3 regions of the Marinobacter sp. BSs20148 genome follow, and region 2 is predicted to be linked to each of the others. Evidence: predicted binding sites of a transcription regulator. Region 2 holds the regulator's gene; each other region holds the start of a gene.

Region 1 (7,300 bases), 270 kb from region 2:
ATGATGCCATCACCGAACTTTTCATGAATCAATTCTTTCAATGTATCGCCGTAGACGCCTACCATTTCGTACAGCCGATAGATAAGCGGATCCTGAGGTACTGCGTCGCCCCAGGCCTTCTTTGGACACTGCTGAAGTGTGATAGCAACTGCCTTGTCCAGGCCCAGCATTTCGCAGATCGCAAAGGCTTTGTCTTCGATCATGCTGTTCATGCCCAGACAGGCCGAGGTCGTAAAAACCGGCGACATGCCGATTGTTTCCGACAGCGCTTCCCAGGTAATACCCTTGATGGCTTTTGCTTCCAGAATTCTTGCGGTCATCAGTTCTTTGGTCATCATAATCATGTCCTCGTTTGACAGTTGCTATCAGGCATTCGCCGCTCGGGCGGCAGATTCAGTTTTTCTTTCAGCCTGCGCGCCACTGCTTTTTGCAGGCTCCACAAACTTCGGCTTACCATCCGCATCAGGCAGCGCCGAACCGCTACGGTTCACCAGATAATCCACCAGATAATCACGGGTTTTGTGGTAGGCCGGATTCTGGAAAATCGTCGAACGGGCCCGCGGATGCGGCATATCCACTTTCACACTTTCGGCGATTCGTGCGTTGGGTCCGTTGGACATCAAGAAGATGCGATCGGACAGTAGAATGGCCTCGTCCACATCGTGAGTGATCATAAATACGGTCTGGCGAGTGTTTTCCCAAATCTTCACCAGCTCATCCTGAATCACACCACGGGTCAGCGCGTCCAGCGCACCAAACGGCTCGTCCAGCAGCAGCAGGTCCGGTTGCGTCGCAAACGCGCGGGCAATACTCACCCGCTGACGCATACCACCGGACAGCTGCGAGGGCTTGCGCTCCAGAGCGTGGTCCAGACCGACCATTTTAAGATATCGCTCACTGTGTTCACGAACCTGCTCTTTAGACCAGGAAGGCCAGCGCGCCCGGACCGCAAACACAATGTTTTTGAGCGTGGTTTTCCAAGGCAGCAGACTGTAATTCTGAAACACCACGCCGCGATCCAGACTTGGTCCCTTTACTTCCTTTCCGTTCATGACAATGTTGCCGGAGGTCGCCTCATCCAGACCGGCCAGAACGTTTAGAATCGTCGATTTGCCGCATCCCGAGTGACCGATGATGCAGACGAACTCGCCTTTTTCGAGAGCGAAACTAATATCCTCAAAAACAGTCAGTCCGCCGCCCTGGCCGTCCGGATAAACTTTGGACAGACCGTCGACTTCTAGAAATGACTTATTCATAACAGGTCTCCATCCGGAGGATTAATCCGGCGCCGGGAAGCGGCGCCGGACTCCTCACTCTGTGTATTCCGCTAGCTTCTGGGCCTTGCCGAGCACCATATCCAGAATCATGCCGACGATACCGATCATCACAATCGAGAAGATAACGGCGGTCAGATCCAGATTGTTCCACTCGTTCCAGACGTAGTAACCGATGCCTGTACCACCCACCAACATTTCGGCTGCCACGATAACCAGCCACGCAATACCAATAGAGATGCGCATGCCCGTCAGGATCGTAGGCGCCGCGGCCGGCAGAATAACTGTCAGTGCGGTTCGTATGTTGCCCAGTTCATGGGTCCGCGCCACGTTGATCCAGTCCTGCCGGACATTGGCGACGCCAAAGGCCGTGTTCAGAAGCATGGGCCAGATGGAACAGATAAAGATCACAAAGATGGCCGAGGCATTCGAATCCTGAATGATGAAAAGGGCCAACGGCATCCATGCCAGCGGTGAGATCGGCCTGAGCAACTGAATATAAGGATTCAATGCCTTATACATCAGCGGCGACATGCCGATCAGAAAGCCGACAGGCAAGGCAATCGCCATGGCTGCCACAAACCCTGCCAGTACCCGGGAGACCGAGTAGGCCAACTGGATACCGATGCCCTTGTCATTCGGACCCGCATCGTAGAAAGGGTCAGATAACTCCTCCCATGCGAGTTTAATAACCGCTGAAGGTGGCGGAACACGAGATTCCTGTTCCACACCACCCATCAACATTTCATACTCGGTCATGTTTCCCTGGGCTTTCGGCGGCTGGGTCGACATCTCCCACAAGCCCAGCACCAGAATGAGAAACGAGATCGACAGCAATGCCGCTCTGACGTTCAGCGAAGCCACGGTTAAACTCTCCCGATGGCAAAGCTTCGGGTGTACTCTTCAGCTTTGTCAGGATCAAAGGTCTTACCCATGATGACGTGCTTTTTATAGGTATTGTCCGGGACGGGCATGCCCATTTCGGCCATTATCTTGCCAGTCTCACCCGCTAGGTAAACCTGCTCGGCAATGCCCTTATAGTCCAGGTCGCCTTCCACATAACCCCAACGCTTCATCTGGGTCAGAATCCATACGCCCATGGAGTGCCAGGGGAACGGATCGAAGTCGATGCGATCCGGCACGTTCTTGATCTCGCCAAGGCCATCGGCGTAATAGCCTGTCAACACCTGTTCAATGACCTGAACCGGCTGATTCAAGTAATTCTTGGGTGCGATAGCCGCTGCAATTTCCTTGCGGTTATCGTGATTGTTCGAATACTGAGTGGCGTCCAGGATGGCGCGCAGCAGAGCGCCGTAGGTGTTCGGGTTCTGAGTCGCAAACTTCTGGCTGCAGGCAAAGGCACAGCAAGGGTGACCGTCCCAGATGTCTTTGGTCAGCATGTGAATGAAGCCGACTTTTTCCCACACCGCACGCTGGTTGAAAGGATCTGGTGAGAGGTAGCCATCGAGGTTACCCGCACGGAGGTTGGCAACCATCTCGGGTGGCGGAACCACTCGAATCTGAACATCTTTGTCGGGATCGATGCCGTTCTCTGCCAGGTAGTAACGCAGCAGGAAGTTGTGCATCGAGTATTCAAATGGAACACCAAATTTGAAGCCTTTCCACTGTTTGGGATCGCGTTTGTCCTTGTGATCGTTATGCAGCACGATGGCCTGGCCGTTGATGTTTTCCACGGCCGGCATGATGTAGGGCTCCGGGGTCGATCCGACACCCATGCTCATCGCGAGGGGCATGGGTGTAAGCATGTGCGACGCGTCGTATTCTCCAGCCAGGGACTTGTCCCTTGCCACTGCCCAGCCAGCCGTCTTGGTGATGGTGACGTCGAGGCCATATTTTTCATAAAAACCGAGCGGGGAAGCCATGATGATCGGAGTGGCGCAGGTAATCGGAACAAAGCCGACATTCAGCTTGGACTTCTCAAGCTTGCCCATGGACTCCTTCACGGCTGCCTTAGCCTTTTCCATCGGGAACACGCTAGCAATTAATGCAGCGGCGCTGCCGGCGCCCATCATCTTCATAAAGCTGCGACGGCTGTGGTCGTTATGGCCGAACACAGACCGCACCACAGCGCTTTCAATAGCGCGATCCAGCATCGCTTCAGAATCATTACCGTCAGCCACGAGATCTTGTTGAGCGCGGCCGGTCAGAATCGGTGATTTAACGTCAACATTGGCTCTCGTATCAGTGCTCTTACACTTAGGGCAACCGCATTGCTTCGAGTGAGTCAGGGATTTATCCCCGTCGAATGGATTTCCAAGGCTCTTGATCGTCATCGAATTCTCTCCCAAAACTGGTGTAGGCACTTTTTCAGCGCCTGCTGTGCGTTCGTCTGCACCTTCAAGGTGCGCTGTAGCTACAGGGCAATCAGATCAGATGTTTTCGATCTCCTGTCCACGATCGGCTGGATGTCAGGAATGCATGGTTCGCGCCAAGTTCATAAATTAGATTAAAACACTGTTTTTATTATACTTTTCAAAAAATCATCGCAAACATAAATTCACGAAATTTCGTTTCTAACGACTTTTCGTGACCATATTCACGAGTTTTCGTGAAGTGGCACGAGTCTTGAATCAGTTTTGGCATTGCAAATTCACATTGGACATTGCTGTGCAAGTCGCCATCGCCTTTACTCTGAGATTCAGGAGCCAGCATGTCATCGTCCCACCCCCTCGCCCTGTCATACCCCCCCCCGGATGTTCATTGGGTTGATCACCTGCCAGAACCTGCGTTGCTGGTTGATGCTGCTAGAGATGTCATCATTACGGTGAACAGTTCCTTTGCCCGTATGCTCGGCACCAAACGGGGCAACCTGACAGGCACATCCTGCACACGCCTGTTTGACGGTCAGCGCCCGCTGCTGATTGCCTTCACCCAAGAAACCCTGTTCAGAGGTACCGCCTGGAGCCGCGACTTCCATTTGAAACATCGAAACGGCCGCACAGTAGAGCTTGAGATCTCCGCAGCCAGAGCCGGAGAGGCTGAAGAGCAGCAGGTACTGTTGCTGCTGCGCGACTGGCAGCTGCTGCGCACGCTCCGGGAGCGCCACGAAACCAATCACTACCACCGGGGTGGCCTGCTGGAGTGGCGACGCGTCGCAGAGTTGTTCAAGGATATGGAGCGGGCAAACCAGCTCATTTTACATGCGGTGGGTGAAGGCATTTATGGCGTCGACGCGGAAGGCAGGACAACCTTTTTGAACCCTGCAGGCGAACGCATGCTGGGGTGGCGGGGCGACGAGCTAATGGGGCGAGTCATTCATCGCGTCGTTCACCACTCCCACGAGGACGGCTCGCTATTTCCGCTCAAGGACTGTCCGATTTACGCTGCGTTCCGGGATGGTAGTGTTCACAGCATCGACGAGGACTGGTTCTGGCGCAAAGACGGCTCAGGCTTTCCAGTCGAATACACCAGCACGCCGATTATGGACGGAGGTCATCCGGTAGGCGCTGTGGTGGTTTTCCGTGACGTGTCCCAGCGCAAAGAAGCGCAGCAGGAACTTCATCAAGCCCTCGAGGAAGTCGAAAGCCTGAAACACAAACTGGAAATCGAGAACGCGTATCTACAAGAGGAGCTGAGTGGGGAGTATCATTTCCACGAGATTGTCGGGCAAAGCGATGCCCTTAAAAGCATTATGCGCAGGATCGGGCTGGTGGCGCCCACCGATGCCAACGTGCTGATCACCGGCGAATCCGGCACTGGAAAAGAGTTGATTGCGCGAGCCATTCATCAGGCCAGCGACCGCCGGGACCGACCGCTGATTCGAGTCAACTGTGCGGCGATTCCAAAAGACCTGTTTGAAAGTGAGTTTTTCGGCCACACCAGAGGTGCGTTTACCGGTGCCGTCAGCGATCGCGTCGGACGCTTTGAACTGGCGGACGGCGGCACCCTGTTCCTAGATGAAGTGGGTGAGATTCCCCTCGAGCTGCAGGGCAAGCTCTTGCGGGTGCTTCAGGACCAGCAATTTGAGCGGGTGGGCGAGAACCACACCCGGTCCGTCAGCGTTCGAGTCATAGCCGCGACCAACAGGGATCTGAAAACCGAGGTTAGAGAAAAACAGTTTCGGGAAGACCTCTACTTCCGGCTCAACGTGTTCCCCATCGAATCGGTTCCTCTCCGGCAGCGCATCGAAGACATTCCGCTTCTTGCTCAGGAGTTTCTTGAGCGGGCCTGCGTGCGGTTCAATCGCCCTCACCTGACCCTTCGGATCTCGGACGTTGAGACCCTTAAAGCCTATCACTGGCCCGGTAACGTCAGAGAGCTCGAGAACGTCATCGAGCGCCAGGTGATCACCGCTGACCGATATCTGGATTTTGATCTGACGGGCCGGGATCAGGGTGGATTATCAGCGCCTGAAGACGAGCAACCGCCAGCACGCCATTCAGGCACTGAAGTCATGACGGACAAAGACATCCAGACCCTGGAGAGGAATAATCTGGTTCGGGCGCTCACGGCCACCGCCGGGCGAGTTTCTGGTGCTGACGGCGCAGCTGCAATGGTTGGTATGAAGCCAACGACTTTGTCGTCGAGACTCAAAAAGCTCAACATCAACCCGGCACGCTTCAAAACAACGCCGCCGGAATCCAACGCCTGAAACTGGTCGGATGATCCGGCTTACGCACGCACAATGCAGTCCAAAAAAATAGTTTCAATCAAAGGACAGTGGAAGGCTTGAGTGGTCTGGCAGAGATCTATCCGGATATTTGCCAAGGCAAGCTCGCCGCAAACGAAGGCGTTATCGTGGCACTCACATCGTCACGCTGAGCCAGAGCGGCGAGGTTCAAAGCCACACCAAACCAGATGGCGTAAATCACAAAAGTGACCAAGCTTGTCTCCCTTCAATGATGCCCACCCGGCCCATGCGCGTGACCGTGGGCTATCTCTTCCGGACTGGCGGCACGTACCTCGATGATGTCGACATCAAAGGTCAGGGTTTTACCGGCCATCGGATGGTTGTTGTCGATATCAGCAAACTTGAGGCCAACCTTAACAACGATCACGTGGCGCTGGCCCTGCTCGGTTTTTACCTGCGCGACCATGCCCCGCTTCCAGCGTTTGGCACCGATCAAGTGCTTGATCGGCACACGTTGTATGGAATCGGCTTTGCGCGGGCCGTAGGCTTTTTCCGACGTGATGGTGACACTGAAACTTTCGCCAGCGTCGCGACCTTGCAGGGCTTCTTCCAGGCCCCGGATAATGCCACCGTGGCCATGCAAGTAGACGTTCGGCTCGCCGCCACGGGAGTTTTCAACAACCTTGCTTTGGTCATCGCTGACACTGTAGTGAAACAAGACCACCTGATTCTTTTCGATTGGCATAGAGTTCTCTGTGAAGATTCAAAGTACGTCATTATAACCAGCGGCGGCGCTGATTCCTTCCGTGATGGCTCGAATTGCGATGAAATAAACCAAGGCGATTACAACGAAAGGACAAGACAGAAGCAAAATGCAAAACCTGACCACGGCACCCCTCCGCGCCAGCACACCTAAAAACTGTTTACTCTTCCTACTCAGCATAGCATTCAGCAGCCGAGCCACTCTATCTTGACAATTTAGTGGGCTAACGGATTTCTGATGTAGCTCTGCTCAATCGAAGATCTCTCAAAAACACACTTCGTGGCGCTGCCAAACCGGACGCAAAAAAGCCCAACCGTTTGAGATCCGCCATATTCATCTGACGGGCTGCAGGAGCTGATTCAACTTTGGACAAATCGATACGGTAGTTATTCCAGCCTGGCTCAACTACTAACCTAGTATTGAAGCGGTCGTTGAAGGCATTGCCACTGCGCTCATGGACAGCATCGTTTATTCGAAGTGTCATCGCAATCGGCACGGCATCAGGGTTATAAAGCTCGAACACCACTGGCAGTTGTCGAGCCATCCGGTACTGCTGAAAGCCGACCTCGGCCACTGGAACAATCTGAAATACCAAAATGGTAGTCAGCAACGCCCGCAGCGGCCAGAGCCCAGCTGCTGGGAGCCACTGCGCAACCGACCGGGATGGCTGGC
Region 2 (12,281 bases):
GACCCGCAGTCGATTCTGGCACAGGAAGCATTGGCCAATCTGGACGTTAGCGTACTTAAAGAAGCCTGCCCACTAGGCCTGGCACCCACATCAAGTACCACCGCCACATTGGTAATGGGCGATGCCCTGGCCGTTGCCCTGTTGGAAGCGCGGGGTTTTAGCGCCGAGGACTTTGCGTTTTCGCACCCTGGGGGACGCCTGGGCCGCCGTCTGCTGCTGCGAGTACTAGACATCATGCACAGTGGCGATAGCGTTCCGGTAGTCAGTGAAGGTACGACCCTCAGCGGTGCGCTACTGGAAATTTCCCGCAAGGGCCTGGGTATGACCACTGTGGTGGACAGTAACGGCCTCCTGATAGGCGTATTCACTGACGGTGACCTGCGCCGCAGCCTGGATAAAAATGTAGACGTACACACCACCGCCATAGAACAGCTGATGACCCATAATGGCAAAACCATTCGCGCCGACCAACTGGCAGTAGAAGCTCTGAATATTATGGAAGAAATGAAGATCAGCGCCCTGCCAGTGGTCGGTGAGCACGGTGAGCTGGTGGGGGCCTTGAATATGCATGATCTGCTGCGTGCGGGAGTCATTTAATGGACACACTTGTAAAAGATACCCCTAATTTCCGGCCGCAATGGCCGGCCAGCGTGCTTGCCAAAGCAGCCAACATTCGCCTGATTGCACTAGATGTGGATGGCATCATGAGCGATGGCAAAATTTACTTCAGTGCCAGCGGTGACGAGCTAAAAGCCTTCAACATTCTCGACGGGCTCGGACTCAAGCAGCTGATGGCCGCAGGCATTGCGGTCGCAGTCATTACCGGAAGGCGTTCACCACTGACCGAAAAACGCATGACTGACCTGGGTATCCCGCACCTGTTGCAAGGCCGCAAGGACAAACGCACCGCACTGCTGGAGATTGTCGATCTGCTGGGCATCCCGGCCAGTGATATTGCGTATATGGGCGACGATTTGCCGGATTTGCCAGCGCTTCGCTACGCTGGCCTCGGCATTACCGTGCCCAACGGCTATTGGCTGCTTCAGGAGCACGCCGATTATTGCACCCGAAGCCGCGGCGGTGATGGCGCGGTGCGCGAGGCCTGCGATCTGATTCTCGCGTCCCAGGGCAAGCTCGACACGGCCCTTGCACCCTATCTTGAAGCCTATATTGAGCCCGTCCGCGACGCGGGAAGCGCACCATGACTTTAGGTAAAGGCGGCGGCCTGCTTGCTGCGCTGTTGCCGGAACAACGCCCCAGGTGGCAAACGATGGCCCTTCTGGCCACGTTCATTGCCACCGCTGCCCTGCTGTGGCACAGCGACAACGAAGTGCCAACGCCAACACAAGACAGCGAACTGCGCGGTGACCGCGAGCCCGACAGCTTTGTGGTGGACGCCCTGTACACTTCTTACGACGAACAAGGCACCGTCAAAATCCAGTTTGTCAGCCCTCGCATTGAGCAGTTTGAGGCCAACGGATACGCCATCATGGCCGAACCGCAGGCCACAATCCAAGGCCAGCCCGGTTCAGAACCCTGGCAGCTTACGGCCAAACACGGCAAACTGCGCGACGGCAACAGCCAGCTGGAGCTTGAGGGTGATGTGCGCGTTGTCCGACAGATTGGTGAGCGCAGCGCCACCTTGAGCACGACCAGATTGACGCTGGATAACCGCACGAATATGGCGTACACCGATGCCCCCGTCGAAATCGTTGACGCCACCGGCACCACCCACGCCACGGGCATGAAAGCCTGGCTCAATGAACGTATTCTGGAACTTGATTCCCAGGTGGAAGGACGCTATGAAACTGGCAACTGAACGTAACGCATCCTTTTGGCGCCGAGCACCAGGCTTGGGTATGAGGCTGGGCATTAGCGTCGGGCTGGCGGCCTTACTCGTTAGCACGCCAGGCTTGGCCTTTGATCTTGATTCCAACATCCCCATCAACGTGGCCGCCAATTCAGCAAGGCTTGACGATGCCAAAGGCGTTGCAACCTACACCGGCGATGTTGAACTGGTGCAAGGCGATACCAAGCTGTTTGCTCAAGAGGTGGTGCTCTACCGCGACATAAATGGGCTTAACCGCATTGAAGCCACCGGCACCCCGGCCCATTACGTTCAGCCCACGGCCAACGGAAAAGGGGAAACCGACGCAAAAGCCCTTACCATAACCTGGTCTGCTGCCGAGAAGCAGCTGACCTTTGAACGCGACGCAGTGATCAGGCAAACTGGCAATATTTTTCGCGGTGAACTGATTCTTTACGATACCGTGAACCGCGTCGTCACTGCCCAAGGCAGCATCGAAGCAGGCTCCGGGTCAGGCCGGGTAGAAATGACAATCCAGCCGCGCAGCACGCAGGAGTCCGATGGCCGTTCTCAGAGCCAGTAATCTGGCAAAAAGCTACAAACAGAAAAAAGTGGTGATTGACGTTTCGCTGGAAATTCGCAGCGGCGAAATCGTCGGACTGCTAGGCCCTAATGGTGCCGGCAAAACCACCTGCTTTTACATGATTGTGGGGCTGGTGCAGGCCGACCACGGCCGCATTACGATCGATAACCAGGACATCACCCCGCTGCCGATGCACGGCCGTGCCCGCAAAGGCATTGGCTATCTGCCCCAGGAAGCCTCGGTGTTCCGCAAACTTAGCGTGCGCGACAATATCATGGCCATTCTGGAAACCCGCAAAGGTATGAAACGGGCGGAACGCGACGCGAAGTTAGAGGAATTGCTAGCCGAGTTTCACATCAATCACATCCGCGACAGTATGGGTATGGCACTGTCTGGGGGCGAGCGTCGCCGGGTAGAAATTGCTCGCGCTCTGGCTATGGAGCCCGCTTTTATTCTGTTGGACGAACCCTTCGCCGGGGTCGACCCAATCTCGGTTAGCGACATCAAGCAAATCATTCGCCACCTGCGCGACAAAGGCATAGGCGTATTGATCACCGACCACAACGTGCGCGATACGCTGGACATCTGCGAAAACGCCTACATTGTATCCGGCGGCCATATTATTGCTTCCGGCAGCTCCGCTGAAATTTTTGCCAATCAACAAGTCAAAGAGGTCTACCTAGGCAACGAATTCCGGTTGTAATGAACCTTAGAAGTGGGTTTGCGATGACATCGCCACAGGTGAATCGGTTGATTCCCCGGCGAACTCTAGTAGACTCGGCAGAGAACTTGCTTGTGAACGCAAACCCCGGTTAGCCAACCTTTTTTAGTGGCTGCCACGCGCCAACCGATCGAGTAATGGATTTCCAAGAATGGTAATGAAAGCTTCTTTGCAGCTCAAGCTGGGCCAGAGCCTGACCATGACGCCCCAGCTCCAGCAGGCGATTCGCCTGTTACAGCTTTCTACCCTCGACTTGCAACAAGAAATCCAGCAGGCGCTGGAATCCAACCCCATGTTGGAAGCACCGGAAGACGACGATCACGGCGACGAGGAATCCACGCACGCGGACACGAACAACGATCAAAACACGGACTCCAGTGCAGACGATCGTGGGATAGATAGTGGGATAAATAGCGGGGTGGACGGCACCGCTGAAAGCGCAGCAGAGACATCTTCAGACACCAGCAAAGACTGGGACGAAAACGAAAACGGTCCCGACTGGGCCAGCGAAAATGAAATACCCGATACCTTGCCAGACGACCTGCCGGTAGATACGGCCTGGGACGACGTGTACCAATCTGCGCCGGCGCCGGCCAGCAGTAATGGCGACGATAACGACTACGATTTTGAAACCCGCAACTCGCCCACTGAAACCCTGCGCGATCACCTGGAGTGGCAGCTAAACCTGACCACCATGACGGAACGCGACCGCGCCGTTGCTCACGCCCTGATGGACGCTGTTGACGAACGCGGCTACCTGACCAGCTCGCTGGCCGAGATTTATACCGGCCTGCAGGACGAGCATGACGACGACCCTCTGGAACTGGATGAACTGGAAGCGGTACTACGACGCCTGCAGTTTTTTGACCCACCCGGTGTGTTTGGTCGCGACTTGCAGGAATGCCTTCTAATCCAGCTGAACCAGATGCCACCAGACACCCCTTGGGTTTCTCAGGCGCGCATGGTCATCACCCACTACATCAGCCTGCTGGGCAACCGTGACTACGCCCAACTGCTGCGCCGTAGCCGCCTCAAAGAAGACCAGCTAAAACAGGTACTGGCGCTGATTACCAGCCTGAACCCGCGCCCCGGCAATGTGATTGACCAAACCGAACCGGACTACGTAATTCCAGACGTGATTGTGTACAAGCGCAACGAGCGCTGGCGGGTAGAGTTGAACCCAGAAATTGCACCGCGCATTCGTGTCAATGCCAGCTATGCTTCATTGATAAAGCGTGCCGATAGCAGCGCTGACAACACCTACATGCGGGATCAGTTACAAGAGGCTAAATGGTTCATCAAAAGTCTGCAAAGCCGCAACGAAACGCTGCTAAAAGTGGCTACCCGTATTGTGGAATACCAACAGGGTTTTCTAGACCAGGGGGAAGAAGCTATGAAGCCGCTGATCCTTTCGGAAATCGCCCAAGCCGTAGAAATGCATGAATCTACCATCTCCCGGGTAACCACCCAGAAGTTCATGCACACACCTCGCGGCATTTTTGAGCTCAAATATTTTTTCTCAAGCCATGTCAGTACCGATGCTGGCGGAGAATGTTCTTCAACCGCCATCCGCGCCATGATAAAAAAACTGATAGCCGTCGAAACCTCCAAAAAACCGTTGAGCGACAGCAAGATTGCCGCCATGCTTGGGGAACAGGGAATCCAAGTGGCGCGGCGTACCGTGGCCAAATACCGGGAGGCACTGCAAATACCTCCATCGAACGAAAGAAAGCGACTGGTGTAGCAACACCGACCTAACAACACCCATGCGATAGCAGGAGAAGCCTATGCAACTCAATATTTCTGGCCATCATGTCGAACTGACCGAAGCACTCAAAGAGTACGTGAACGAAAAGTTCCAGCGCCTGGAGCGCCACTTCGACCAGATAAGTAACACCAATGTGACTCTACAGGTGGAAAAATTGCGCCAGATAGCCGAAGCTACCGTAAATATTAGTGGTGGCGAATTGCACGCTAAGGCAGAAAGCGAAGACATGTACGCAGCTATTGACGCTCTGGTGGACAAACTGGACCGCCAGATTCTCAAGCACAAAGAAAAGCAAGTATCCCGGATGCACGGTAACTAACACCGGATACAACGCGTAAACGCTTCACGCGCTGCGGCATGGCACCATGCCGCAGCCTTTTTTTTAATGGAAGTACCGTCGACCCATGAGCGAGACATCCCTGACAATAGAAACCATCCTTGCCCCGGAACTGACACTTTGCAACGTGCCAGCGTCCAGCAAGAAAAGGGTTCTTGAGTTTATTGCAGAGCAGATTCACCTGCATAACGCCACCTTGGGCGACACTCAGATATTCAGCAATCTGATTGCCCGCGAGCGCCTGGGGTCCACCGGGATCGGCCAGGGCATCGCCATTCCTCACTGCCGCCTGGAAGGCCTGGAGCACGTTATTGGCCTGCTCGTCACCCTTAGCGAGAGCGTGGACTTCGATGCAATTGACAACCAGCCGGTAGATTTGGTGTTTGCTCTGGTTGTACCAAAAGAAGCCACCAGCGAGCATCTTGAGCTGCTTAGTCAGCTTGCAGAAAAATTCAACGATCGGGCTTTTTGTGACCGCCTGCGCCAGTCGGAAGATGCCATTACCCTATTTCAGCGCATGACCTCCGGACGCTAGTCTGTCTTGGCCTGATCCACTTCGACCGTTCGCAATCAAAGGGTTATTGACGATGAAACTGATTATTGTTAGCGGCCGTTCCGGATCGGGTAAAAGTACCGCCTTGCACGTTCTTGAAGATCTGGGTTTTTACTGCATCGACAACCTACCCATTGGCCTGCTGTTCCCGCTGACCAGAGAAGCGGCCGCACAAGAGCCCGCCGGCCGCCTGCACAAAATGGCGGTGAGCATAGACGCGCGCAACCTGTCCGGTGAGCTGGCCAATTTCGAAGATATTCACCGACGCCTGAAGGACACAGGCATCAGTGCTGAAATCATATTTTTAGACGCCGACGAGCAATCTCTACTGCAACGCTTTCATGCTACCCGACGCAAGCACCCACTGAGCGACGATCACACGTCATTGCGCGAAGCCATCAGCTCGGAAAAAAAACTGCTGGAACCCTTGTCGAATCTGGCTGACCTTTACATCAACACCACTGGCATGGGCATGTACGATTTGCGGGACATGGTCAAACAGCGGGTGGTCGGCCGCAAAGACCAAGAACTGGCGCTGCTGTTCCAGTCATTCGGTTTCAAGCACGGCGTACCGGTTGATTCAGACTACGTATTTGACGTGCGTTGCCTGCCCAATCCCCACTGGGACACCTCTCTGCGCAAGTTTACCGGCATGGACCAACCGGTGATCAAGTTTTTGGAAAACGAACCCATGAGCGCAAAAATGGTGCAGGAAATCATCGCTTTTCTGACCTCGTGGCTACCGGCATTTGCCGACAGCAACCGCAGCTACATGACTATTTCCATTGGCTGCACCGGCGGCCAGCATCGCTCGGTTTACGTCTGCGAGCAAATGGGCGCCCACTTCCGCCAGCACAGCAATAACGTGCAAGTACGTCACTCCGAACTACTGCACCTGAAAACCGTACAGGACGCCTGATTCAACCATGATCCGCCGCCAGCTGTTTATCATCAACAAACTGGGTCTGCACGCCCGCGCAACGGCCAAACTGGTGGCCACAGCGTCTGCCCACCAAAGCAAGGTCAGAATCGCTGGAAAAGGCCGTGAAGTGGATGCAAAAAACATCATGCAGGTAATGATGCTGGCCGCCAGCCAGGGCACGGAAGTTGAACTGATTGCCGACGGTGAAGACGAGCAACAGGCCATTATCGCGCTGACAGAACTGATCAATGATTACTTTGGCGAGGGCGAGTAGTCGCTCACGCAGCGCCTGCAAGTCCGCTATAATACAGCCGTTTTCTGACCGCGGATAAGCCATGACCGATATTCTGGAAAAAAGCCAGGCACGCCAGCGACTTCGCTCATTAGGCGAAGCGCTGGACAGTGGCGCCCTGAAACAAGTCGCACGCATCCTCAATGGCGGCCTCAGCCCCAGTGATATCGCCCACCTGCTGGAATCATCGCCCCCGCGGCAACGGTCGCTGCTGTGGAATCTGGTCGACAAACAACTTGAAGGCGAAGTCCTTCAGTATCTAAACGAAGACATTCGGGGCGATTTCCTAAGCAAATTCAGCGCTCAGGAGCTGGCTGATCTGATTGAAGACTTTGAGTCGGACGATCTGGCCGACTTGCTTCAACAGCTCCCCGACACGGTGATTCAGGAAGTTCTGAACACCATGGACGAACAAGACCGCCAGCGTGTGGAGGAGGTACTGTCGTACCCCGAAGACACCGCCGGCGGTTTAATGAACACCGACACCATTACGGTGCGCCCGGACATCAGCATTGACGTGGTGCTGCGTTATCTGCGCCGCCACCGCACCCTGCCACCCATGACCGACAGCCTGATTGTGGTCAGCCGTCGCGATGAATTTATCGGCATGCTCCCGGTTACTTCCTTGCTAGTATCGAACCCTGCCGCCACCGTGCGTGAAGTGATGGACACCGATATTGAGCCCATCCCTGTGACTTTGTCAGATACCAAGGTTGCCATCCTGTTTGAGCGCTATGACCTGATCTCGGCGCCGGTGGTCGCCGAAAATGGCAAACTGCTGGGCCGCATCACCATCGATGACGTGGTCGATGTTATCCGCGAGGATGCTGATCACTCGCTGATGCGGATGGCGGGTTTGGATGACGATGAAGATACCTTTGCGCCGGTATGGAAAACCTCGCGCAGGCGCGCGGTTTGGCTGGGCATTAATTTAATGACCGCGTTTATCGCCTCTGGCGTGATCGGTCTGTTTGAAGAGACCATCACCAAGGTTGTGGCACTGGCGGTGCTGATGCCCATTGTGGCCAGTATGGGCGGCATTGCCGGCAGCCAGACCCTGACACTGGTCATCCGCGGTATGGCCGTTGGTCAGATCAGCAGCGCCAATGTAGGCTGGTTGTTAAACCGCGAGTTTCTGGTGAGTGTAATGAACGGCGTGCTCTGGGCGTTGGTGGTGGCCGGCGCGGCGACCCTGTGGTTCGGGGACATTATGCTGGGCGCTATTATTGCCGCAGCTCTGGTGATAAACCTTGTCGCTGCAGCCCTGGTGGGCACCGTGTTACCGTTGTTTCTGAAGTCGCGTAATATTGACCCTGCACTGGCCGGCGGTGTGATCCTAACCACCGTCACCGACGTTGTCGGGTTTGTGTCCTTTCTGGGCCTGGCGACTCTTTTTTATGCCTGAGCTTTTTACATCTCGATGCTCTTTACATCTAACTAAATTTTTACATCTGAATAGCTTTTTACACCTAAGTAACCGGTAATCTAATGATTGATCATAACGAAGAAGAGTTTGAATACGACGGCCCCAGCAAGTCCCAGCTCAAGCGCGAGATGCACGCGCTGCAAAGCATGGGCAAGCAAATGCTGGAGCTAAACCATGAGCAGCTCGATAGCCTGCAAATCAGCGACACGCTGCGCCGCGCCATCGACGAATCGGTCCGCATTCGCCAAAACGAAGCCAAGCGCCGGCACCTGCAATACATTGGCAAGATCATCCGTCAGGAGCCTGACCCCGAAGCACTGCAGGCCGCTATCACCGCGTTCTCCGCGGGCAGTGTAGAGCACACACGCCGCCATCACCTGGCTGAACGCTGGCGCGACCGTATCATCACCGAGGGCGATAGCATTATTGGCGAGTTTTTGAGCCACTGCCCGGATTCGGATATCCAGCATTTGCGCAATTTGGCACGAAATGCCCGCAATGAAGTGCAGAAGCCGCAAAGCGCCAGCCACGGCCGAAAACTGTTCCGCTACCTGCGCGAGTGCATTGACGCCAACGAGCAAATGTAAGCCGTTACGCAAGCGGTTCCAACCGCTTGCGTAACGGCCGTTACAGGCGGCGATGACTCCATACCGGCATTTGCTGGCGCAGCTGATCCAGCCAGTGTTTGTCCAAAGCTGCGGTCACCATCCCGGGGCCGTCCTCGTTGACCTCAGCCAGTACACTGCCCCAGGGGTCGCAAATCAGACTGTGGCCGTAGGTGCGGCGCTGACTGCTGTTGTGCCCGCCTTGCCCGGCCGCCACTACGTATAGCTGATTTTCAATGGCACGCGCCCTAATCAGCGCGTGCCAGTGGGCATTTCCGGTTTTCCAGGTAAAGGCGCTGGGCAGGCATACCCAGTCAGCGCCTTTATCACGCAGCGCGCGGAACAGCTCCGGAAAGCGAAGGTCATAACAAACCGCCAGTCCCAGGCGCCCGGCTGGCGTGTCCACGGTGACCACCTGGTCCCCCGCTTCGAAGGTATCCGACTCGCGGTATTGGCCGTGAGCATCGTCCACCTGGGCATCAAACAGGTGGATTTTGTCATAGCGCGCCACTTCGTCGCCCCGGTCATTGAACACCAGGCAACTGGCTCGCACCCGATCAGCAATGACCGACCCATCCGGGCGCAGAGCCAACGGCAATGAACCGCCTACAATCCAAACCTTCAGGGTTTTCGCCTGTTGTGCTAGAAAAGTTCGAATAATGCTTTCGCTACCAGCCTCCTGCTGCCCGCAGGGAAGCATTTGGTCGCTGGCCAGCACTGCGAAGTTTTCCGGCAGCACCGCCACCTTTACGCCCGCCTCCGCAGCCTTCTGTAAAAGTGCCGCAGCAGCGTTCAGGTTATCCTGAAGTTGGTGCCCACTGACCATTTGCAGAGCCGCCACAAGCGCCGGGGATTGCTGTGTCATCACCACACTCCTTAATTGTTATCGCCAAATAACGTAATTGTTACTGACACGCACCTTACTCCTGTGCACATGACCAACGCGATTATGAACCCGAACCGCAGCAGGGTTCAGTTACCTGCGCCGAACACACCCTGCAAGTTGGTTTTGGGCTCGTCCCAAGTACCAGATACTTTATAACTGGCACTGGTCAGCTTGCTTAACGGATCGCCCAGTATTTTATCCAGTACAAAAAGAGCACCTCCAATTGGCGCTCCTGCCCCCAATAGCAACGCCGCCAAAGGCAAATTCTGAGTTAGCGGCACCACCACGACCAACCGCATGTCCAGGCTCTCAGAAGCCATATCGGTGGTGCCGCTGAGTTTAAAGGCGCCAGAAGGACCCACAATTTGCAGTTCGGGGTTCAGGGTTAGCAGCCCATTAGCAATCTGCGCCTTGCCGGAAAGCGCATCAAACGCTACGCCGCGTTCATACAAATCGGAGAAATCCAACTGCAGCCTACGCCACAGGGTATCGGTGTTCAGCAGGTTGAACACACGAAACAGCTGAGCGCTGTTGTTTTGTTGCAAAATCACACCGTCTTCCAGGGTCATACTGATATCGCCGCTCAGCTGCTTGAGCCCGAACTGGTCCGGGCGACCTGGCCATTCCAGCGCTAGCTCAATATTGGTCGCAAGGTTCTCAAGAGGTACATCCGCACCAAACAACCCACCAAGTTCCGCCAGTTGCCCCCCCGTAACGCTACCTTTAAAACGGCTAACCTGATTTTGCCCTTGCAACAGCCAGTTGAATTCACCCGCCAGCGCCAGGGATTCCAGTTTGCCCTCAATGGACTCGATGCTTACGCCACCAGCCTGGGGGCGCAGCAAGAATGACCATTGCCCCAGTGGCTCGCCGGCCAGGGCGAGCTGAGCTATGCGAACATTCGCGGAAGGCCAGTCTTGGGGCCGCAGTTCGGCCGCAGCGCCTGAGTCAACGCTCGCCGCTGCACTGGGTGCTGGGTCCTGCGAATCGTTACGAGGCAAGTTCAGGTGTTGTAAATCCACCGTCAACTCAGAGCCGTCGTTCGGAACCTCTATGCGCCCGCTGACCAGGTCTGAGTCCAATCGCACTGTCCATTGCTTGTCCAGATCCAGAGCACTGATGTTTATATCACTTAATCGACTGCTACCAAGCTGAAGGTAATCCACACGGGCATCAAACCCGGTGTCCAGTGAACGCACATAGCCATGACCACGATTTTCCCAATTCACTCCAAATGCCACGCCGTCTTTTACTGACGAATCCAGAGTCAGGCGTAAAGGCGCGGTCTCGGTCGTCGCTTTTTCGAGCGACCCTGGCCAGTCTATAGCCAGCCCGCGTAAGTCTGAATACAGTTCCAACTCCGGCGGACTAGCCGCCATAAGAACCAGATCAGCGCTGTAGGTTAACGCTCCACTGATGCCGTAACTGGCGTCAGTGCCTACACCCACTAATTGCCTCAGGGCTTCAGCACCCAACTGGCCACTCTGGGTAACGGTTACCCCGTCCGGTTCGTTACTGGCGAAACCTATGGTGACAGGCTGGCCCTCAAACACGCCCTGCATCGGAGCGCCGCTGAAACCCTGTTTACTGCGATACCGGGCCTGCCCGCGAATCTGCGTCCATTTCAGGCCTGAAGGCAGATGTTGCAAACCAACATCGCTGGCCGCCACCAGGGCATCCACTGAAAATTGCCGGGGCTGATTTAAGGGTAAGCGCAAAGCCAGATTTAAATCTGCACTGCCGGTAAACGAAATCTGACTTAGACCGTCGCCGACAACCTCTCCCAGTGGGCTGTCCTTCATCCACAGGTCAACGGCTTTCGCGGGCACTTGAGCCGCTATGTTAACGCTCACCACGGGGCTTTCGTTATCAGTCACCAGCCGCACGGTGCTCGGCCTAAGTTGCAAGCCACCGCTATTTGCCTGTTCTACACTGACCACCGCCGAGCCGTTATGAACTTCCACCCGGCCGCGGGCGCCGGTCACCGCCGGCCACTTTGAGTCATAGCGCAAAATGGCGTCTTCAAACTGGTACCACATAGCCGACATAAACGACTCCGCTGGCGCCCCAGCGCCAATCTGGCCGTGGCCGTAATAAGCGCCAGAGGAAATCCCGCCGGCCTCAATGGCGGTCGTCAACCATTTATAGAGCTCCGGTGCTACGGCGTACTCTGGCACCAGGTCCGCAATCATTGCAGCGTCACCGTTCTCAATCTGTACCTGCAAACCCAGATTGTCATCGCCGTGCTGATCCAGGCGCAGATCAAAACCACCAATTAACTCGGTCTGCTCACCAAAACCGAGGCGCATGCCTTCAGAAAAAACCCGTATCAGAGCACCGTCAATCTGCCAGGCTACCAGGGCTTTGAAGCGGGGAAACTG
Region 3 (12,281 bases), 1.9 Mb from region 2:
TTGAGGTAGTGCCGCCCGGGCAAACCACCAGCAACATCACACCAACCGCAAGTTCAGGCGCCAGAGGCACCAGATTGGCGAGACCAAAACCAATCAGGGGTAACAGTACCAATTGGCAGCTGAGGCCAATGGCGACAGCCTTGGGGTAAGCCAGCACCCGCCTGAAATCGTCAGGAACCAGAGATAATCCCATTCCGAGCATGATCAGAAACAACGAAATCGGTACGATCTGAACGTTAACAAGATGGACCAGCTGCTCCGCACTCATGGCGTCTCCAATGCCGGGGAGGCATTACAAAGGGTTTTATTTTCTGACTTATTTGTCGTCCAAGATCAACGCTTAGAAATACCCCAATAATGCCATCAGAGTCTAGCGGCTTGACAGCTGTGCGGGAAATTCATTTGCAGAATGGACATGCCCAGAATATACATGCCTGTCCATCACCAAATCTGAAATCAGTGACCAGATAGTCGCCTTTAGGTTTTGGTGGATTGATCGCGCGCCAATTCTCAACACAGCGGACTAAGCCCAAACCAAAAAAAAGCCACGCGATGCGTGGCTTGATTCAAAACGTCGGGATTTAAAGGCTTACGCCGCCCAGTGATCGTCTCCCATATCCATCAGGCTATCTTTGCCGCTTTCGATATCGCTTAGCAACCAGTGAATTTCCGGCAGCAGCTTTTCAAAGTAGAAGCGGGCAGACACCAGCTTGCTTTCCAGCAGCGGCTTGTTGCCCTCCCCGGCTGCAATCTGCTGGCTGGCAACGTTGGCCATGCGTGACCACATATAGCCAATAACCGTCAGAGCCATCAGGCGCAGGTACGGCGTGGCCGCAGCACCTGCCTGCTCTGGATCCTTTGGCGCGTTGGTTGCTAGCCAAAGAGTGGCTTTTTCCAGCGAGCTTACAGCGCCTTTCAGCTCATCGCGATGGGGTGCTTTCGGGTTGTCCTTCAGGTAGCTGATAAGAACACCAAACAAAGTGCGCACAAGCCGCCCGCCTTTCAGACTCAGTTTTCGGCCCACTAAATCCAGCGCCTGTATGCCATTTGTACCTTCATAAATGCGCGCAATACGGCCATCACGAACCAGTTGTTCCAGCGGCCAGTCGGTAGTAAATCCAGAACCGCCCAGAACTTGCAAGCCGATGTTCGTATTGTTGGAGCCTTCGTCAGTCAAAAATGCCTTCACCACCGGAGTGAGCAGTTGCACCAGATCATCGGCGGATTCACGTACCGCCTCGTCCGGATGGGCAACCGAGAGATCAAGCTGGTGGCCGGCAAACAGGGCCATGGCCCGCATGCCTTCGTTTAGAACTTTCTGACGCATCAGCATGCGGCGAACGTCCGGGTGCACAATAATCGGGTCGGCCGGGCCATCCGGGTTCTTCGCGCCGCTCATGGAACGGCCCTGCAGACGTTCGCGGGCAAATCCGAGGCTTTCCTGATAAGCCATCTCTGCCAGTCCAAGGCCCTGCATGCCCACCATCAGGCGTGCTTCATTCATCATCGTGAACATCGAACGCATGCCGTCGTTGGGCTCACCCACCAGCCAGCCTTTGGCACCCTCAAAATTCATAACGCAGGTCGCGGAGCCTTTAATGCCCATTTTGTGTTCCAGGCCACCACAGAACGCCGGATTGCGCTCACCAGACTCAGGCAGAACCTTGGGAACCACAAACAGCGAAATGCCTTTTGTGGTGTCCGGCGCGCCGGGCAGCTTTGCCAGTACCAGATGCACAATGTTGTCGGTCAGATCGTGTTCACCGCCGGTAATCCAGATTTTGGTGCCCTCAATGGCGTAGCTGCCATCTGAGTTGGGCGTGGCACGGGTGCGAATCAGACCCAAATCGGTACCACACTGGGGTTCGGTCAGGCACATGGTGCCCGTCCACTCGCCAGACACCAGCTTTTCCAGGTAGGTTTGTTTGAGCTCATCGGAACCGTGGGCGTACAGTGCGCTGATAGCACCATGGGTCAGCCCCGGGTACATGCCCAAAGACAGGTTGGTGGAGCAGACCATTTCGTCTACCACAAACTTAAGCGTATGAGGTAAACCCTGCCCGCCAAACTCCACCGGCGCATCCAGTGAAGTCCAGCCACCTTCCACAAACTTTTTATAAGCCGGTTTAAACGCGTCAGGCGTTGTCACAGCGTGGGTTTCGGGGTCGTAATGGCAGCCTTCGCGGTCACCGACTTGATTGGTCGGCTGAATCACTTCAGCCGCCACTTTTCCAGCTTCATCAATAACAGCGGAAATCAGATCCGGTGTGGCATCGGCGTATTTTTCCAGCTCATGAAGCCGGTCTACACCCAGTACATCAAACAACAAAAAACGAAGATCATTTGCCGGGGCTTGGTATTTCATGAGCACTCTCCTAAATCGGATTCTTTGGTCTGGCAGTTTAGCGCTAATTCATACGACCGTTTTAATTTTATGGTTCACCCGTTTATGACCTATTTATGCCCATCCAAGATCCGGTTTTTTCTGCGTGCCAAGCTGATCTGTGTCGGTACGTGATCAGACTGTGTCATAAAAGTGTCATCAGGCAGGACCAAGCGCCTGTTATCCTGTAAGTCTTAATTCATTGGAATCAATACAGGAACAGGGCAGCAATGAGGATTATTGCGTTCTATAGCCCCAAGGGCGGAGTTGGCAAAACAGCGGCAGCAGTGAACGTTGCATACCTTGCAAGCAAGGACAACTGTCAAACTCTATTGTGGGATCTCGACCCTCAGGGCGCTTCCAGCTTTTATCTTTCCGGGGCAGAGCCGCTCAAAGGCAACAAACTCTCAAAGCTGCTTGAGGGCAAATCGCCCATCGCCACGTTCATCCACAGCGATGTTTACCCCCGCCTGGATTTTATCCCGGCACACTCGAGTTTCCGCAACTTCGACATCAAGCTTGATCAGGAAACCGATGGCAACCAACTCAAGAAGCTGCTCGCGCCACTTTCCGAAGAAACCAGCTTAGTGATTCTGGACTGCCCACCCACGCTGTCGCGATTGACCGAACAGGTGCTGGAGGTGGCAGACCAGGTTTACGTGCCACTGGTGCCTACCTGGCTGTCTATGAACAGCTGGAACCAGCTGCACGATTTTGCCAAGAGCAAGAAATTAGGTATTAAAAAGCTGCGCCCGTTTTTCTCTATGGTCGATCGCCGCAAGAAGCTGCACCAGGAGTTGGTTAAGCGTGGCCCGGAATTGACAGCCAACTGTCTGGATGTCGCCATACCCTATGCAAGCGTGGTTGAGCGTATGGGCGAAGAAGGCCAGCCTCTGGAAAAACTGGATGCCAAAAGCACGGCGGCCGGTGCTTATCGCCAGCTTTGGGCCAGCATTAAAAAGGACCTTTGGTGAGATCGGGTTGGTTTCGTTGTGTAAACCTTTTTTAAAACTGGGTTGTGCCTGCTAAAGATTTGTTAGGGGACAGATTTAAAATCTGTTCCCCGGGAAGACCACCGATCTTGCCTGCACCTGTTTAACATCCTATCTACAAAACCGCTTGCAAATCCGCCGTTAAAAAGCCAGCGTAATATTGTTCAACGCATAAATGACCCCGGAGGTATTTCAAGATGCCAATCAGCGCCACGGACTTTCTGAAGAAGCACGGCTACGACGAGGAAGACAAGGGAGACCATAGCCTACAACACAACGCGAAGGAGCATGCCAAACACCTGAAAAAACCCCATGCCGGAACGCCTCATGACTGGGAAGACTGGGAGCGTTATAAGCTGGAGCATCCGGACGAGGTGGAAGACGACGACACAAGCGAGAAATAGGCATTTTTATGGTCGTTAATGAACCTGAATGACCTGTGACTGCTAACTGCCCTGCCCTGCCGTAAGGAATTCTGCACTGTTATGGTAGCAGTCAAATCAAACTTGGCTCTGTGCGTGTTCAGATTGCTATCGCTTCTTCAAATTCGGTTCAAACGGATGATAACAATCGCGGACAAAGCCAAGATTAGGATTGCAATCGCCTCGTACAAAATATTCTCAGGTGCCATATCTTTGCCTTGCAAGATAATGAGTCGGGCGAGTGCCGTAATCGCAATAAAAATCGGGTAGACAAAGGCAGAGCGCCGATCTGAGTAAAACACAGCCACCATGCCGATCACCTCTAGGTAAAGAAAAATCAGCAGGATGTCCGCAAGACTGATTTTCTGGACGCTGTAAATCGCAAGAAGCTCGAAGGCCACACCGCCCAGAGTCATCAATGCAACGATGATCAGCAACAGGTTCTCGATCACCTTAAAGGTAGCAAGTGCGAAAGTCTTTTTGCCGGAATCGCCACCGGATACGTCGTCACTCCCGCTGGCCGTTGACTGCGCTTCTGAGTTTTGACTGCAATCTGTATTTCTTTTAGTGCTCATAATTATGATTTCAGCGTCAGGTGACTTCAGCGCACATTAAAGGTATCGGCGAACTAAGCTGTGCAGAGCTGTTTCTGTCCACGTCCAAACCATACGTATATTACGCAACTATTGATCAATGCGCCCCTGAAAGACTGCTATTCCGAGAGATTGCTGCACTTTTCCAAACAGTTGTGCAGATTGCTGTGCCTGTCCATAATCTGAAGTAACTATCCTGAGCGGTGCCTGTTCAGGCCATGATTGCTGTACGGTGGAAAAACCAAATGAAGCGAATTATACGCTGCCTACTTATAACAGCGATGCTAACGCTGACGTCCGGGCCAACAGCGGCTACTAACGCTACTCCCGACGAAAATATTGCCTGGCAGGCATTGAAGGAAGGCAAGGCGCTGTTGGTGCTCCGTCATGCATTAGCGCCTGGTTTTGGCGATCCGGAGTCTTTTCAACTGGAGGACTGCAGCACCCAACGCAATCTGAACGCAGAGGGTCGCAGTCAGGCGCGGGCGTGGCAGCCTTTTCTGGCGGCACTAGGTATCAATGAAGCCCGGGTGTTTAGCAGCCAATGGTGCCGGTGCATGGATACGGCGAATGGGATGGGCATGGGCCCAGTAACCGAGTGGCCGTCGTTAAACTCGTTCTTTCAAGGGCGTGGTGATCGCAGCCTGCAAACCCAGCAGACTATTGAACAAGTGAATGCGATGGCGCCGGGAAAGCCAATAATTATGGTGTCGCACCAAGTGAACATTACCGCATTGGCGAGGGTGTCCCCGTCGTCAAACGAGGGCGTCATCATTTCACTGCCGCTGTCAGAAAATCCCAGGGTATTGGCACGCGTATCGCCTTCGAAATGACCCTTCGAATCCAGCGCTTTCTAGCAAAACGTTTATAACTAGGTCGATTTCTATAGCCCCTCTGTGAAGAGCGTGTGGAGAGCATGTGGAGAGTGCCTGTCTACGAATATCAATTTCGAGAGGCAGGGTTTGGCCGAACCAGAAACCAGCTGAGCAACACCAGCCCACCAAAAGCGGTATAGCAGGCAATAAAGACCCACGGCGGCGCTTGGAAATATAAAAACTGATGCAGCCAATGGGCTATGAAAGAACCATCGTAAACAGCTTGACCTGCCCTCGCCCGCAGACCCATTTCCCAGGTTGTAAGCGGGCAAATGAAACCAAACCAGGACTGCAAAACCACAACGCCGATTGCAACCAGGTGCACGCTACGGAACCACACATTCCTCACCCACTGCCACTTCAGAAAAAAGCCTGCATAAACCAGCATCAACCCGAAAACGACAAAAGCCACGAACAATACATGCGTGATAAGTATCGCGTCAGCGGCAAAAGAATACAGCGTACTGAAGTCGATAAAGCCTCCTAATGCGCCTGTTTGGGGGCCTGTGTGGCTGTCCAAGGTCAAAACTAGATATGCAGTTATTTATACAGCACCGTACAAACATGCCAACGGTATAAGCCAAAATGACAGGGAGTCAATTATGCCAAAACCACGAACACAGCAAGTCAGCGTATCCGATATCCGTAAAGGCTTCCAACGCGGCATTCTATTCGGGTTCGAGGATTACCTTACGCTGGTTGATTACACCGGGCGCATCGCACGTGAAGACAAGCGCGGCACTATTGAAGAGAACATGCTGCCGATTTTAAAGCGCCTCAACCTCGACCCAGACCGTTGGTGCGAGCGAGCTACGCAGTTCGAAACAACCTACAACGATTATCGCTGTCGTCGGCGAAGAGCGGCTTGAACCTAGCCATGATCAACTGCTCAGTGGCCAGTAGACGGGTTAACCACCCGTTCCGGGTCTTCAAACTCACCAATGGGCCGGATTTCACAGAAAGCCGCAGCACTGCGGACAATCTCAGCCACGTCAGGATTGTGCTGTAATTCCATCGCATCCCGGCTGGCCTTGTTTTCCCATTGCGCAATAGCGATGAGCCTGTCTGGATCCCCGATCATACGGTGCAACTCCGTACCACATGCGCCCGGCGCTCGCTGAATCAACTCACTCGCCCGCAGCCACGCCTCCGCGTAATCTTCGGCTGTATAGCCTTCTTTGATAGGAATCTCGAAGATGTATTTCATGCTCGATCCCCCTTGTACTGACTATGCCACTCCGATGAGTAAACTGCGCGTATTGCGCTGTGCCTGTCCATGATCAGATTCGCATCCATGATCAGATTGGCAATACGGATAAAGAAAGATCACTGATCATGACAAATCGAGGCCGTTGCACCGGCTGACCATAACGCCCCTTATACGCAGAACAGCAAAAAGGCCCAAGGACGAATCCGCGGGCCTTCTTTTTAAGCATCTGATCAATCAATATATTCGTTGTGCCTGTCCATGATCACCCTCTAGCCTTTTAACTGCATCCCGGCGGCATATAAGACGCCTTCCAATTGGAAGCGGCGCTGCTATCTACCACACACTCCCATACGCCAGCGGCTGTGCGCTCAAATCTCAGGATCACATCTGCCAGGAATGGGTGCGCTTTGTCACCCATGGTCACCTCAATGTGACCAGAACTGTCAGCATTTATGATACTGATATTGGCAAGAGCAGTTCCAGTAGTGAGGTTTGAGGGATTGTAACCAATATCATCATTTGATGCGCCAGAACTTGAGGCCACTTGCACCTCGAACGGTGATTTAAAACTAGCTAGTTCGCTAACAGCCCGGTTTACTTGCGCTTTTATGACATAACCTTGATATGACGGGATAGCTATCGCGGCTAATATGCCAATAATGGCAACCACGATCATGAGCTCTATTAGAGTAAAACCGCTATTATTTTTCATATTTAAGGAGACACAATTAGTAGACATAGTAAATTTTAGGCAAACTTCAGGCCAACCACCTCAGTAAGTGTCCTCTATTTTTAGAACTTTTCATTCAGTCCGTTCTATTTGCATGACAACATAGAGCAAATGATTACTGATAATATCGAACAAGATCTTCCCGAATATAATCGTAAAATTCTTGCAACGAACTACTCCCTGGCCTAATAGCACCTGCGCCAAGCCAAACGAGCACCCCTCCTCTCGGATCCACAATGACTGCAGACGTAGCTCCTGGCAATTTACCTCCATGGATAAATAACGGCATAGTTTCAGGGGTTAGTTGGTAGCGGTAGACCCCAAAGCCGTAACATTCCTGGATTACCGAAGGGTCGCAGGTGTTATTCATATCACCATCTAGGATGGTTAACGGCCCGTTTTCCAGAGATTTTTTTACCAGTATCGCCAAGTCTGAGGCACTTCCCGAAAGGCCTGCAGACGAAGAGAGTGCATTGAAATCGAAATTTTTAAAGTAGTTCTTGGTATAAAAATTCTCATTCCGGGTGTCATAAACGACCTCATCGACCATATACGGTCCGTCGATAAAGGCGAGTGAACTGGCTGGAAAGGCAAAATGCTCACTCATGTACTCTCTGAATGGTTCGCCAGTTGCCTTTTCAATAGCCAAACCTAACAGACAGTATCCAGCATTCGAGTATGCCTCTGCTTCGCCAGGCGCAGTAAGTAAGCTGGTTTGAGTCAGTGTCTCTGGGCTGTAAGGGCACCAAGGCTTCACATCCATCATGAACATCGCATCTTGCGTAAGCCTCCTGTCCCATCCCGCCCTATGAGACAACAAATGGCCAACAGTAATATCACCTACCTTAGAATCCTTGAGATTATCAGTAAGGCTCAGTATATCAACGATTTTATCATCAAGTGATAGCGCTCCCTGATTAATAAGGTCGATTACTGCAATGGCGCTTACGGTTTTGGTTGTACTGGCGAAACGGAACCGAGTATCTGGTTGCAAAGGTTTGTCCCCGAAAATGCTATCTTTCCAGCCCGTTTCACAATGGTGCAGTTGTCCTTCCGGGGTAATAAAAGCTAATTGACTGGCAGGTGCCCCCATATTGCGGGTAGCAAAGCGCTGCAATCCTGACAACCAGTCTGGAGCGCCCGAACTACACCTAGTGCTCCATTGAATTAACGGAGCCTCTATATAATAAAAAAGCCGTGAGGGCCCTAGAGGATTGGTGATGACAAAATGAGAAATACCGGTGACGAGAGTTACTAGCGCAAAGATCAAAAAGAAATCTTTGGATCGAGATTTTTTCTGTGCATTATTTCTATTTATGACCACCGGTCAAAACCTCTAGGCCTTCGGACATCAGGCCACGCCTTCGTGCCTGTCCATGATTGGGCCACGCCTTCGTGCCTGTCCACGATTGAATCTCCGATTGAATTCAGACACGAAATTTCGTCTACAGAGCCGACAGCATGAGCAATACGCTTAACCGGAAAGACTTGCTCAATACTGACACTTGAACCTGCGATAGAAGCCAACGTTAATGAAAATAGAAAAATCGCCTTTAATAAAAAGCATAGGCTTTTCGAAGATCGCATCGCTCTAACGGGCAACATCATCTTTTTCCGCAGACTGACCAACCTCAAAGCTCACCCAAGGTACCGAGTCGTCCTTAAAGTAAGCCATCTTTTCTTCGCGATTCATAATCGGCGGTGAATGGTCACCCACAATAAGTACAGAGAAACCATCAAATTCGGGGGCGCTAAGTGCCTCCGCAAGTCTGAAAAAGTATTGAGCATGTATCTTCAAGTTTCGACATGTTTGAGACTCAAGAGGAATGCCGTGAATACCACAATCGAACACGTCGTAAACGATATCCCGTTCATCGTAAAATGCGTGAGAGTTCAATGTAAGCCAGTAGAGAAAAACTCTCGACTCATCTGCAAACATCCCACTAAGCCCCGCGGCAATTTCAAAATCACAAGCGCCGGGAAATGAGTAGCAACGACGATCCCACTCCTGCGTTTCAAAAAATAAAGTTTGCTCAAACCCCGCCCTCGGGTACCAAAGAGCCCGGTCGTACATCAAACCAACAGCGCCATGAATGCCCACCGTTTTATAACCAGACTCCTTGAGAAGGTTAGGCAGGCAGCGCTCAAATCCGCTCTCTATCTTGCTCAGATTGAAGTGACTGGTTGTGAGCCCACACAGCTCTCTTAATTCTGCCTCAACCGTCACACCTGAGAATTCTAGCGTCCCTGCTTGATAGTCATTCACCCCCTGACGAATACCCTCAAAAGGTTTCAGCAACGCATCACGAATCGGTTTGTCCGTGACCCCCCAGGATTCACTCAAGATGAGCAAAACCTTGTCTGGGATTTCAATGGGCTTTGCCAGCCAAGCTTGTGTTTTGCCAACATACGCCGCTGGGCTTAAAGGTTTGGGATCCACGTTGAAATTTTCAATAAAACCTGCGCGACGCAGGTCCAGATTCAGGACAGTCAGGCTCGAGACCAGAGACACTTCCGTGACTCGCCAGATGCGATTGTTAGACTCGGTACCTAAGAAAAGCGTAGATATATAAATAAAAACGACAGCATTTATCACTACCATCGTTGGCACTTCAATACCGCGCCGAGAGAAACGCATTAACCCAACCACGTTGATCAGGAGAGCAGCTGCCCCAATAGCAAATAGCATCTGGTAAGCGACAGGCGTAACGCCGATAAAACTAAACAGATAAAAAACGTCTAAGACCCTGAGAACAGGTAATATTTGACCAAGGAGAAAGAGAATGTCAAAAAAGAACGCAACAACTACGGCAATTAAACCAATAACACGATATCCCAACAAAAATAGAAAAACTACTATTACATAGTCGAAATTTATCAAGGGGCGATTTAGCGAGAAGTAATTTGCCGTCGCAAAGAAAAAAATATTTGGGAGGATAACGATAAAAAATGAATCGATAAATAATCGTCGAATAAAACGAACAGAACTTCGACCAGAAAAGTCTCCAGACTTAATTTCAGCGTCCATACTTCTCCACCAATTATTTATGACTAGAATGCTTAATACTGAAAAATGGTCCGTGAGGCCAACCTGTTAACTCTAAGCTAGCGTAAAGAGATCCAAAAAAAACGCCAATTCTCATTGGCGCTTCTGACGAGAAAATTGATCAGCTGCCTCCGAGAGTTCCACAACCTGCTGGCTGATACTTCGCTACAGCGGTAGTGCTGCACGACCATGATCCTTCGTCATCGCGAGCCCAAGTAAGCGTATTGGTACTAATAGCCGAGGAGGAATTACCACCGAAGGTTGCGGCAAGACTGGCAGTATTATCTGTTCCGATTGTTGCAACCAGACCTGCAGCACTGCCGTCCCCTTGAAGGTTGACACCAAGCAGATTGCTATCAGTCCAACCAAAATTGCAGTCGGCCTCTACAATACCATTCATCATGCAGTTTTCTACTGCGGTTCGGATCGAACCAGTTTCACTCATTACGCGAGAAACCTGCGAGCGAGCGATATAATCCTGATACTGCGGAATTGCAATCGCCGCCAAAATACCAATAATAGCGACAACAATCATCAGTTCGATCAGTGTAAAACCCTGCTGACCATGTTTCATTTGCATATTTCTCATAAAACCACCTTCGTCGTTATCGATTGAAACTCTTTATACCCTGACCAACACAATGCAGAAGCCGTGCCAATTATCACATTTCATAAAATATTAAACAAAATCAGCTCATTACTGCCTTTCATGAACTGACACTCATTGGTCAGAATACAAAAACCCCACCACTCCGCGTCAAAACCTGACAATTTTTGTCACTACCAACCTGCATAGCCTGCCCCACCCCAGCCTTCCCAAACCGCCCACACCCATCTAAACTCAACCTTCGTCATTACTCGCACCCCAACCATCAGGCTGCAGCGCCCTAATCTATGACAACAAACACAAGCAACATCACCTTAACGGGTCTGGCACGGCGCTTTGTAAGCGACGGCCTGCTGGATGAATCCGCGGCCAAAGACGCCTTTTTTCAGGCTTCTCAGAACCGTATTCCGCTGATCACCTACCTGACACAGCACAAGCTGGCAAACAGCTCGGCGTTGGCGTTTTCGGCGGCTATGGAGTTTGGTATTTCAGTGCTGGACCTGGATGCGTTTTTGCCAGAGGCGATGCCAGACAAGCTGGTGGACGAAAAACTGCTGCGCAAGCACAACGCCCTGCCTCTTTATAAGCGTGGCAACCGGCTGTTTATTGCGGTGAGCGACCCCACCAACATTCAGGCTCTGGACGAGATCAAGTTCAACACCGGCTTAAGTACCGATGCGATTCTGGTGGACGACGCCAAGCTGCGCGCAGCTATCGAAAAGCACCTGGCGTCCAGTGAAAGCTCCATGGGCGACTTGGGTGATACAGACCTTGAAGGTATAGAAACAGAAGGCGCGGATGGAAACGAGGATGACGGCGCCGTTGTAGTTGCAGAAATAGACGATGCGCCCATCGTGAAGTATGTGAATAAGATGCTGCTGGATGCCATTCGCGGAGGCTCGTCAGACGTTCACTTTGAACCTTACGAGAAAACTTACCGCGTACGCTTTCGCACCGACGGCATTTTGAAAGAAATGTCGCGACCCTCTATAAAGCTGGCACCGAAAATATCTGCGCGAATAAAGATCATGGCACAGTTGGACATTTCCGAGCGACGTTTGCCACAAGACGGCCGCATAAAGATGAGGTTATCCAAAACCAAGGCCATCGACTTTCGGGTGAACACACTGCCCACGCTGTGGGGGGAAAAAATCGTACTGCGAATTCTGGACCCCAGCCAAGCCAAGCTGGGCATTGATGCGCTTGGGTATGAAGAAGATCAGAAGAAGCTGTATATGGACGCCCTGGCGCAGCCCCAAGGTATGATTCTGGTGACGGGCCCCACCGGTTCCGGTAAAACCGTATCGTTGTATACTGGCTTGAATATTCTAAACACTGACGAGCGCAATATTTCCACGGCGGAAGACCCGGCGGAAATTAACCTGGAAGGCGTAAATCAGGTCAACGTGAACAACAAGGTAGG

What was found. The regulator sigma-54, encoded in region 2, starts transcription at its own class of promoters, with help from an activator protein. The targets are predictions, from matches to a motif close to ANTGGCATNNANNTTGCTNT.
Region 1: MRBBS_RS14285 (sigma 54-interacting transcriptional regulator) is a predicted target of sigma-54. The motif match lies at 3,848-3,867, and genes of this name have one in related genera.
Region 3: MRBBS_RS04210 (pilin) is a predicted target of sigma-54. The motif match lies at 10,892-10,911, and genes of this name have one in related genera.

Annotation. Positions count from the first base shown of each region.
Region 1 covers NC_018268.1:3,129,688-3,136,987, forward strand. The annotation lists gene cynS (cyanase) at 1-338, opposite strand, end outside; gene MRBBS_RS14265 (ABC transporter ATP-binding protein) at 366-1,256, opposite strand; gene ntrB (nitrate ABC transporter permease) at 1,311-2,138, opposite strand; gene MRBBS_RS14275 (ABC transporter substrate-binding protein) at 2,141-3,568, opposite strand; gene MRBBS_RS14285 (sigma 54-interacting transcriptional regulator) at 3,946-5,886, shown strand; gene MRBBS_RS20285 (hypothetical protein) at 5,984-6,118, opposite strand; gene MRBBS_RS14290 (FKBP-type peptidyl-prolyl cis-trans isomerase) at 6,131-6,610, opposite strand; gene MRBBS_RS18700 (hypothetical protein) at 6,852-7,300, opposite strand, start outside.
Region 2 covers NC_018268.1:2,854,502-2,866,782, forward strand. The annotation lists gene MRBBS_RS12940 (KpsF/GutQ family sugar-phosphate isomerase) at 1-597, shown strand, start outside; gene MRBBS_RS12945 (KdsC family phosphatase) at 597-1,205, shown strand; gene lptC (LPS export ABC transporter periplasmic protein LptC) at 1,202-1,819, shown strand; gene lptA (lipopolysaccharide transport periplasmic protein LptA) at 1,803-2,390, shown strand; gene lptB (LPS export ABC transporter ATP-binding protein) at 2,368-3,093, shown strand; gene MRBBS_RS12965 (RNA polymerase factor sigma-54) at 3,263-4,855, shown strand; gene hpf (ribosome hibernation promoting factor) at 4,899-5,198, shown strand; gene ptsN (PTS IIA-like nitrogen regulatory protein PtsN) at 5,284-5,751, shown strand; gene rapZ (RNase adapter RapZ) at 5,804-6,688, shown strand; gene MRBBS_RS12985 (HPr family phosphocarrier protein) at 6,696-6,965, shown strand; gene mgtE (magnesium transporter) at 7,027-8,388, shown strand; gene yjgA (ribosome biogenesis factor YjgA) at 8,472-8,996, shown strand; gene MRBBS_RS13000 (carbon-nitrogen hydrolase family protein) at 9,037-9,879, opposite strand; gene MRBBS_RS13005 (YhdP family protein) at 9,987-12,281, opposite strand, start outside.
Region 3 covers NC_018268.1:929,137-941,417, reverse strand. The annotation lists gene MRBBS_RS04270 (bile acid:sodium symporter family protein) at 1-268, opposite strand, end outside; gene MRBBS_RS04265 (acyl-CoA dehydrogenase C-terminal domain-containing protein) at 590-2,365, opposite strand; gene MRBBS_RS04260 (ParA family protein) at 2,614-3,357, shown strand; gene MRBBS_RS04255 (hypothetical protein) at 3,573-3,779, shown strand; gene MRBBS_RS04250 (phosphate-starvation-inducible protein PsiE) at 3,917-4,372, opposite strand; gene MRBBS_RS04245 (histidine phosphatase family protein) at 4,636-5,223, shown strand; gene MRBBS_RS04240 (DUF2784 domain-containing protein) at 5,333-5,785, opposite strand; gene MRBBS_RS04235 (hypothetical protein) at 5,868-6,134, shown strand; gene MRBBS_RS04230 (antibiotic biosynthesis monooxygenase family protein) at 6,155-6,472, opposite strand; gene MRBBS_RS04225 (pilin) at 6,753-7,187, opposite strand; gene MRBBS_RS04220 (serine hydrolase domain-containing protein) at 7,321-8,529, opposite strand; gene MRBBS_RS04215 (sulfatase-like hydrolase/transferase) at 8,797-10,233, opposite strand; gene MRBBS_RS04210 (pilin) at 10,373-10,840, opposite strand; gene pilB (type IV-A pilus assembly ATPase PilB) at 11,146-12,281, shown strand, end outside.